2 regions of the Priestia sp. P5 genome follow, and region 2 is predicted to be linked to the other one. Evidence: riboswitches for the same ligand, from Rfam matches in the RefSeq annotation. Region 2 holds a riboswitch; the other holds the start of a gene.

Region 1 (4,198 bases), on a different contig from region 2:
ATAAAAGAAGTGAACAGCGGAAAGAATAATAAATCCGTTCCGTTCTCTTTAATGTTCAAAGAGCTTGTGACGTACGCTGTTCCGTTTGTATTAGTTGGTTTAGCTATTCCTATCTATCAAAATATTGATACGTTTACGATTAACATGCTTTTTCAATCAATAGGATATGGACAAGCTAAGGCTGAAACGATTAACTCCGTCATTGGATTAGCGCAAATTTTGGTGATGGTGCCGGTATCGTTAGCGACTGCCTTCAGCATGTCGCTAATTCCGGGCATTACATCTTCTTTTGTGCAAAGAAATTTACGGGAAGTAAAAGGAAAGATTACAAAAACGCTGCAGCTGCTGTTGTTTTTTACTCTTCCTGCTGCGGTAGGGCTTTGTTTATTGGGTAAGCCGGTATATATGATGATTTTTGGAGCGAAAAACAGTCCTGAAATCGGTGGAGTTGTTTTACAATGGTATGCGCCTGCTGCGATTCTTTTTGCTCTTTTTACCGTAACAGCCGCCATTCTCCAAGGAATTAATCAACAAAAGAAGCTAATTTTAGGCTTGGGCTTAGGAATTGTTGTGAAGATAGTATTAAACGTACTGTTGGTTTCAAGCTTAAAAGAAATTGGACCGGTTGTCGCGACTTACGGAGGGTATGGTGTATCGGTTATATATAACTTCTATTTAATTGAAAAATCTATTTCTTACCGAGTTCAATCACTGGGACAAGCTGCGTTGACACCTGTTTTATTAGTAAGTGTGATGTCAGCCGCTGTGATTATCGGCAATTATACTTCTCACTATTTTTTAGAAAATAAGCTGTCTGCATCTTCACTTGCGATTAGCACATCTTGTATTTCAATTGCTTTAGGTGCTGTCGTGTATCTAGGACTTGGCGTCAAAACAAGTTTAGGGCAATCTGTTGTATTAAATAGAAGAAAAAGAATGTAAGGGAGAGAAAGAAGTGTCAAAACGATTCTTACTAACCGTAGCCGCTGGAGGAGGTATCATAATCTTCGGCGCGCTGGTGCTACTAAACTGGGAAAAGATGTTTGGAGACTACCGTCCCATTCAAACGGCAAAAGCCGTATTCAAATTAGAAGTGGGAAGTCAAGATGTAGAAGAGACTACGGATTCAGATGATGCTCTTCACTATATGGTGAAAAAAGGACATTTAGATGAATATATTCATATGATGAACGAAAAAGGCTATGTGTTAAAAGAAAAAGATATTGATCATAACCGACTTGTTTTTAACGATGGACAAGAGGATGAGCAAATTTACTACAAGCGCTTTGCTAGGAAGTATACGATGATTGATGGAGAAGGGTAAAGGCTTTATATGGTATTTTAGTAGACTAAAACCTTATAACCCTATCTGTTTTTAAAGTTTTTTGGCGAAAAAGAAAAATAATATTGACAATTATGACAAAAAGCTTAATACTGACTTTATTACATAAAACAAATACAATTTGTTTCCTTATCAAGAGAGGTGGAGGGACTGGCCCTGTGAAACCCGGCAACCGCTGTCTATGACAGAATGGTGCCAAATCCTTAAGAGTGTATCGCTCTTAGAGATAAGGAAGAAGCTGAAACAAAGCTCTTCCTTATTTATTTAAGGAAGGGCTTTTTATGTACAAAAAACAACGAGGTGATTATTTGAACAAAGCAGACCGTATTAAACGAATGAAAACACCAGAAATTGATCCAAAGTATGAAGGACGAGTGCCTCCGGGGCAAGTAGTGACAGAGCGCTTTCCTATTTTGCATGAAGGCGACGTGCCGGAGTATAACTTAGAGGAGTGGACGCTTCGCGTGTTTGGGTTGGTAGACAAAGAAGTGACGCTTTCGTATCAAGATATATTGAACATGCCGCAAACAACGGTGAAATGTGATATTCACTGCGTAACGAGATGGACAAGACTTGATAATGAATTTACGGGCGTGCTGTTTACAGACTTTTTAAAAGCAGTTGGCGTGGAGTTGAAAAGTAAATACATCATGCTGCACGGAGATAATGACTATACGTCAAATATTGAAGTAAAAGATTTACTGAGAGCCGATATTCTTCTCGCTCATTCCTTTAACGGAGAGCCGCTTACAGCTAAGCACGGATATCCGCTGCGATTGGTTGTTCCGCATTTGTACTTTTGGAAAAGTGTTAAATGGCTTCGAGGCTTTGAAGCTATTGATGAAAATCATCCTGGCTTTTGGGAGCAAAACGGCTTTCATCTTAGAGGAGATCCGTTTAAAGAAGAGCGTTTTTCTGGAGAAGATTTAGGCATTCCAGAAGATGAGTGGGTACATAAAGACTATGATTAATAAAAATGCCTATGCACGCGCATAGGCATTTTGTCAGCGCTGGCGGTTTAATTCCCACACAACGTGGCGAAGTTCAGGCAAAATCAGTTTGGTCATAGCTAGACGAACAGCACCGCTTGATCCTGGTGTAGAAAAAACGGCTTTTTCGTTAATCGTCCCGGCAATTGCCCGGCTCATAATCGCTGCGCTGCCAATGTCTTCGGTGTAGCTCAGCATGCGAAACAGCTCGCCAAACCCAACGATTTCTTTATGAATCAGCGCTTGAACGGCTTCAATCGTAACGTCTCGTTTTGTAATGCCAGTCCCGCCGTTTGTGAGAACAACGTCAATGTCCTCATCACTGCATCCGGCAAGTATCGCTTGTTGAATCGACGTTTGGTCGTCTTTTACAATTTCATAGGAAGCGACTTGCATGTCATGTTCTTTCAGAAGTTGGATCATCAGCGCACCGCTTTTATCGGTTTCTTTTGTACGTGTGTCGGATACCGTAATGACTTTGCAGCGAACGGGCTGAGTTGCTTTAGATTTATGTTCATGTACGCTCATTATGTACCTCCTTTACGCTTCCGTACGCTTGTAGTCACCGTTTTTGCCGCCTGATTTTTCAAGCAGATACGTTTCGCCGATAATCATGCCTTTATCAATGGCTTTGCACATATCATAAACGGTTAGAGCGCAGGCAGAAGCGGCTGTTAAAGCTTCCATTTCAACGCCCGTTGAGCCTTCCGTTTTAACAGTTGCTTCTATTAATAAACGGTATTGATCATTGCTTGTATCCCAGTCAAATGAAAGGTTTACGCCTTTTAATAAAAGGGGGTGACACATCGGAATAATGTCAGACGTGCGTTTTGCAGCCATGATTCCCGCTACTTGTGCGACAGCAAGCACGTCGCCTTTTCCGATCTTATGTTCTACAATGGCTTCGTGAATTCCTTTGTTAACAAGTATGCTTGAACGAGCGGTTGCAGCGCGGCGAGTGATAGATTTTTCGCTAATATCGACCATGTTGGCACGGCCTTGGTCATTAAAATGTGTAAAAGAAGACATCGGTGTTTTCATCCTTTTTCAGTAAATTTTGTTGTATGATAGAAATAGTGAGATATGCTATGATTTTACACCATAGCGCAAAAAGTGAACAGACATAAAGGAAGTGAAGAATGTATGTTAGAAAGCAGAACACCTATTTCAATTCCTGAAGCAATTGAAAAAGTCATGACATATAAAAGAAAAGGCAGCATCGAACGCGTATCGATCACCGAAAGCTACGGACGCTATTTAGGAGAAGATATTGTCGCCGACCAAAACGTGCCTCATTTTAATAAATCGCTTTATGACGGCTTTGCAGTTCGAGCGCAAGACTGCATAGAAGTCTCAATTGAACATCCTGTAGAGTTCGAAGTTGTAGGTGAAATCGGCGCTGGCTCTGTTTTTGAAGAAGAACTAAAGCCGTTTCAAGCAGTGCGTATTATGACAGGAGCACAAGTGCCTCATTCATGTGATGCGGTTGTGATGCTTGAAGTAACGAAGTCGTATGAAAAAGAAGGCAAAACGTATATGGCGTTAAGCCGGCCTGCTTCAAAGTGGGAACACATTGCATTAAAAGGAGAAGAAACAAAAAAAGGAGACGTGCTCGTTTCAAAAGGAACGCGCATCAATCCGGGCGTCACCGCTTTTTTAGCTACGTTTGGCTATGCGGATGTAGCCGTGGTGAAGCAGCCAGTGGTTGGCGTGTTAACAACAGGAAGCGAACTGCTTGATGTGAACGAGCCGCTAGAACCAGGGAAAATCCGCAACAGCAACTCCTATATGGCACTTGCACAAATCGTAAGAAGCGGGGGAATTCCGAAATATTTAGGGAAGCTTGAAGATGATTTTGACCGCTGCT
Region 2 (4,198 bases):
CCTTTTTTAGTAGTTGAAAAAAATGACTTTACAAGTTGAATATTACAATATATTATTTGTGACTAGAATTTCAAGAATTTTTTGAGAAGGTGTGCGATGATGAAACAATTTGAGCAATCGGAACTATTAAAAAGTTTACCAAAACAATTTTTTGCATCACTTGTAGGCAAGGTAGGAAAAGTAATGGCCCAAGGGCACGACGTTATTAACTTAGGGCAGGGAAATCCTGATCAGCCTACTCCTTCACATATTGTAGAAACACTGCAAAAAGCAAGTTCTAATCCTATACATCATAAATATTCTCCATTTCGGGGGCATCAGTTTTTGAAAGAGGCCGTTGCGACTTTTTATAAGCGAGAATACGGGGTTGATGTGGATCCCGAAAAAGAAGTAGCTATTTTGTTTGGCGGGAAGGGTGGACTTGTTGAAATCCCGCAGTGCTTATTAAACCCTGGAGATACGGTGCTGGTTCCGGATCCTGGATATCCTGATTACTGGTCTGGAGTAGAGCTTGCAAAAGCCAAGATGGAAGTGATGCCGCTCACGGCTAAAAATCATTTTCTACCCGTATACGAAGAGATAAGTGAACGTGCTAAAGAACAGGCAAAGCTCATGTTTTTAAACTATCCCAATAATCCTACTGGTGCAGTGGCAACGGCAGAATTTTTTGAAGACACCGTGGCGTTTGCTGCCAAGCACGATATTTGTGTGGTACACGACTTTGCCTACGGAGCAATTGGATTTGATGGTAAAAAGCCAATCAGCTTTTTACAGACTCCTGGTGCAAAAGAGACGGGAATTGAAATTTATACTCTTTCTAAAACGTATAACATGGCGGGATGGCGAGTTGGATTTGCTGTAGGAAATGAAAGTGTTGTAGAAGCTATTAATCTTCTTCAAGATCATATGTATGTCAGTCTCTTTGGGGCGGTTCAAGAGGCAGCAGCCGCAGCTCTGTTAGAATCTCAACAATGTGTGAATGATTTAGTTAAGCGCTATGAATCTAGACGCAATACATTTATTCAAGGGCTTCGAGAAATTGGCTGGGACGTTACATCCCCAGCAGGCTCCTTTTTTGCATGGCTAAAAGTTCCTGGAGGATATACTTCTGAACAATTTTCAGATTTACTTCTTGAAAAAGCCCACGTTGTAGTGGCACCTGGAGTAGGCTTCGGAACATATGGTGAAGGCTATGTGCGCGTAGGACTGCTGACGGATGAAGAGCGCATGAGAGAAGCTGTATCTCGAATAAAAAAATTAAATTTATTTTAAAAACGCATTGACAATCCTTTTTGAGTTGGCTTAATATGTAAGAAGTTAACGAGATTAATAACCGATAAATCCTAGCGGTATTTTTTATTTAGTATATAATCTACGAATTCAATTTAAATAAATAGCAACTTTCTTATTAAGAGTAGGTGGAGGGACTAGCCCGATGAAGCCCGGCAACCGACTTAACGCATGTTAAGCACGGTGCTAATTCTTGCAGCAGCAGCTGAGAGATAAGAAGAGCAACGAAAGCCTCTTCTTAATCACAGAAGAGGTTTTTTTTATTAACGATATTAAACAGCAAGGGAGTTTTTAGCATAATGAGTGAAATCGTTGCAAGCTACTTACTACATGACAATAAAGGAAATTTTCATAAAAAAGCGGAAGGAATCGCTTTAGGACTAACCGTCGGCTCATGGACAGATCTGCCGCTTTTAGATCAGCAGCAGCTTCAAAAGCATAAAGGGCGCGTCGTGTCCGTAACGGAGCTTCAAGATTGCGAACGTGTTAACGGATATTTAGGCAGAGAGGTTAAGCAGGCTATTGTCAAAATTGCTTATCCAACTGCCAACTTTTCAAGAGATTTACCGGCTATTTTAGTTACTGTTTTCGGAAAACTATCACTTGATGGAAAAGTGAAATTATTAGACTTGGATTTTCCTGATGAATTATTAGCTGAATTCCCAGGACCGCGCTTTGGAATAGAAGGTATCCGAGAGAAACTAGGCGTTTATGACCGTCCGCTTGTGATGAGTATTTTTAAAGGCGTGATTGGAAGAGACATGACGTACTTAACAACTCAGCTGCGTGAGCAAGCGCTTGGCGGAGTGGATTTGGTTAAAGACGACGAGATTTTGTTTGATAGTGAACGAACACCTTTTGAAGCTCGCGTTACAGAGGGAAAAAAAGTACTGAATGAAGTATACGAAAAAACGGGACACCGCACGCTGTATGCTGTTAATTTAACGGGACGAACGTTTGAATTAAAAGAAAAAGCGAGAAAAGCAGCTGAGCTAGGAGCCGATGCTCTTTTATTCAACGTATTTGCTTACGGATTAGACGTACTGCAGGCACTTCGAGAAGATGATGAAATTAACTTGCCGATTATGGCTCACCCAGCTGTTAGCGGAGCGCTTACGCCATCAGAGTTTTACGGTTTTTCAAATTCATTACTGCTTGGAAAGCTATTACGCTTAGCCGGAGCAGATTTTTCGCTATTTCCATCACCATACGGAAGCGTAGCGCTTTCTCTTGAAGACACGACAGGCATTGCCTACGAATTAACGCGTCCTGTGTACAAATATAAGCAGACTTTCCCGGTTCCTTCAGCAGGAATTCATCCTGGAATGGTACCGCAGCTTGTGAAGGACTTTGGAATCGACAGCATTATCAATGCAGGAGGCGGAGTTCACGGTCATCCAGACGGCGCTATCGGAGGAGGAAAGGCATTCCGTGCGGCGATAGATGCAGTACTCTCTCATCAAACACTAGCCGAAAAAGCGGAAGAATCAAAAGAGTTGCAAAAAGCTTTGCAACTATGGGGAACAGTAGAGGTGAAAGCATGACATCGTTAAAAATCTTTTGTGACTTTGATGGAACAATCACAAATAGCGATAACATTATTGCGATTATGAAACAATTTGCTCCTCCGGAGTGGGAAAGTATTAAAGACGACGTACTAGCACAGCGCGTTTCTATTCAAGAAGGAGTAGGGCAAATGTTTGCCTTACTCCCCGTGGAATTAAAGGAAGATATTATTTCTTATATTTTAAAGACGTCTGCTATTCGAGATGGATTTGATGATTTTATTGTCTATACAAAAGAGCATCATATTCCGCTTTATATTGTAAGCGGAGGAATTGACTTTTTTGTAAAACCGCTTTTGGGAAATCGAGTTGCAGAGGAAATGCTCTACTGCAACGGATCTGATTTTTCTGGTGAACATATTTCCATTACGTGGCCTCATACATGTGATAAACAGTGTGCAAACGACTGCGGCTGCTGTAAGCCAACGATTATTCGCAATCTTGCAGATGAAAGAGATCATACGGTTGTTATTGGCGATTCCATTACGGATTTGCAGGCTGCCAAATTAGCTGACACTGTCATTGCACGTGACTTTTTAATTGAAAAATGCGAAGAGCTATCTCTACCGTATCGTCCTTTTTCTACTTTTTATGATGTCATTCATCATTTACAAGAATTAACAGAAGAGGTGAAAGCATGAGTATCATGGCTCAGCAAAGGTTGCATGAGCTTGCGGATATAAAAGATGAGTTGGCAGAACGCGATTGGTTCTTCGGTACAAGCGGAAACTTAGCAATTAAAGTGGACCAAAATCCGACAACTTTCTTTGTATCAGCAAGTGGAAAAGACAAAAGAAAACGTACAAATGAAGATTTTTTATTAGTTGATCAACATGGAAAACCTGCAGAAGAAACGCATTTAAAGCCTTCTGCTGAAACGCTTTTACACGTTAAGATTTACGAGTTAACGAACGCTGGGTGCAGTCTTCATGTACATACAATCGACAACAACGTGATCTCTGAACTGTACGGAGATGAAGGGCTTATTTCATTCAAAGGCCAAGAAATTATTAAGGCACTGGGTATTTGGGAAGAAGATGCGGAAATTACTGTTCCGATTATTCCGAATTACTCGGATATTCCGACACTAGCAGAAGAGTTTTCTCACCATATAAAAGGCGATCAAGGCGCGATTTTAATTCGTAACCACGGGATTACGGTATGGGGGAAAAATGCGTTTGAAACAAAAAAAGCGCTAGAAGCCTATGAATTTCTATTTAGCTACCATGTGAAATTACTGTCACTTAAAGGCATTAAGCCAAAGGTGCATTTATAAAAGGAGGAAACAACAATGGCGCAAATTCGCTTACATATAAACAATAAAAGAATTGAAACTCAAGAGG

The links. Region 2 has a riboswitch for S-adenosylmethionine ahead of mtnW (2,3-diketo-5-methylthiopentyl-1-phosphate enolase). Riboswitches for the same ligand answer to the same signal wherever they lie in the genome.
Region 1: linked by a shared signal. The riboswitch ahead of MMB69_RS05595 (sulfite oxidase-like oxidoreductase) and the one ahead of mtnW (2,3-diketo-5-methylthiopentyl-1-phosphate enolase) in region 2 are both predicted to bind S-adenosylmethionine.

The regions. Positions count from the first base shown of each region.
Region 1 covers NZ_JAKWFJ010000001.1:1,081,628-1,085,825, forward strand. Annotated here, with positions in the region: gene MMB69_RS05585 (putative polysaccharide biosynthesis protein) at 1-942, shown strand, start outside; gene MMB69_RS05590 (hypothetical protein) at 956-1,324, shown strand; SAM riboswitch class I at 1,469-1,575, shown strand; gene MMB69_RS05595 (sulfite oxidase-like oxidoreductase) at 1,651-2,313, shown strand; gene MMB69_RS05600 (MogA/MoaB family molybdenum cofactor biosynthesis protein) at 2,347-2,859, opposite strand; gene moaC (cyclic pyranopterin monophosphate synthase MoaC) at 2,872-3,360, opposite strand; gene MMB69_RS05610 (molybdopterin molybdotransferase MoeA) at 3,475-4,198, shown strand, end outside.
Region 2 covers NZ_JAKWFJ010000002.1:660,595-664,792, forward strand. Annotated here, with positions in the region: gene MMB69_RS20115 (pyridoxal phosphate-dependent aminotransferase) at 100-1,272, shown strand; SAM riboswitch class I at 1,403-1,509, shown strand; gene mtnW (2,3-diketo-5-methylthiopentyl-1-phosphate enolase) at 1,590-2,834, shown strand; gene MMB69_RS20125 (2-hydroxy-3-keto-5-methylthiopentenyl-1-phosphate phosphatase) at 2,831-3,496, shown strand; gene MMB69_RS20130 (methylthioribulose 1-phosphate dehydratase) at 3,493-4,131, shown strand; gene MMB69_RS20135 (1,2-dihydroxy-3-keto-5-methylthiopentene dioxygenase) at 4,147-4,198, shown strand, end outside.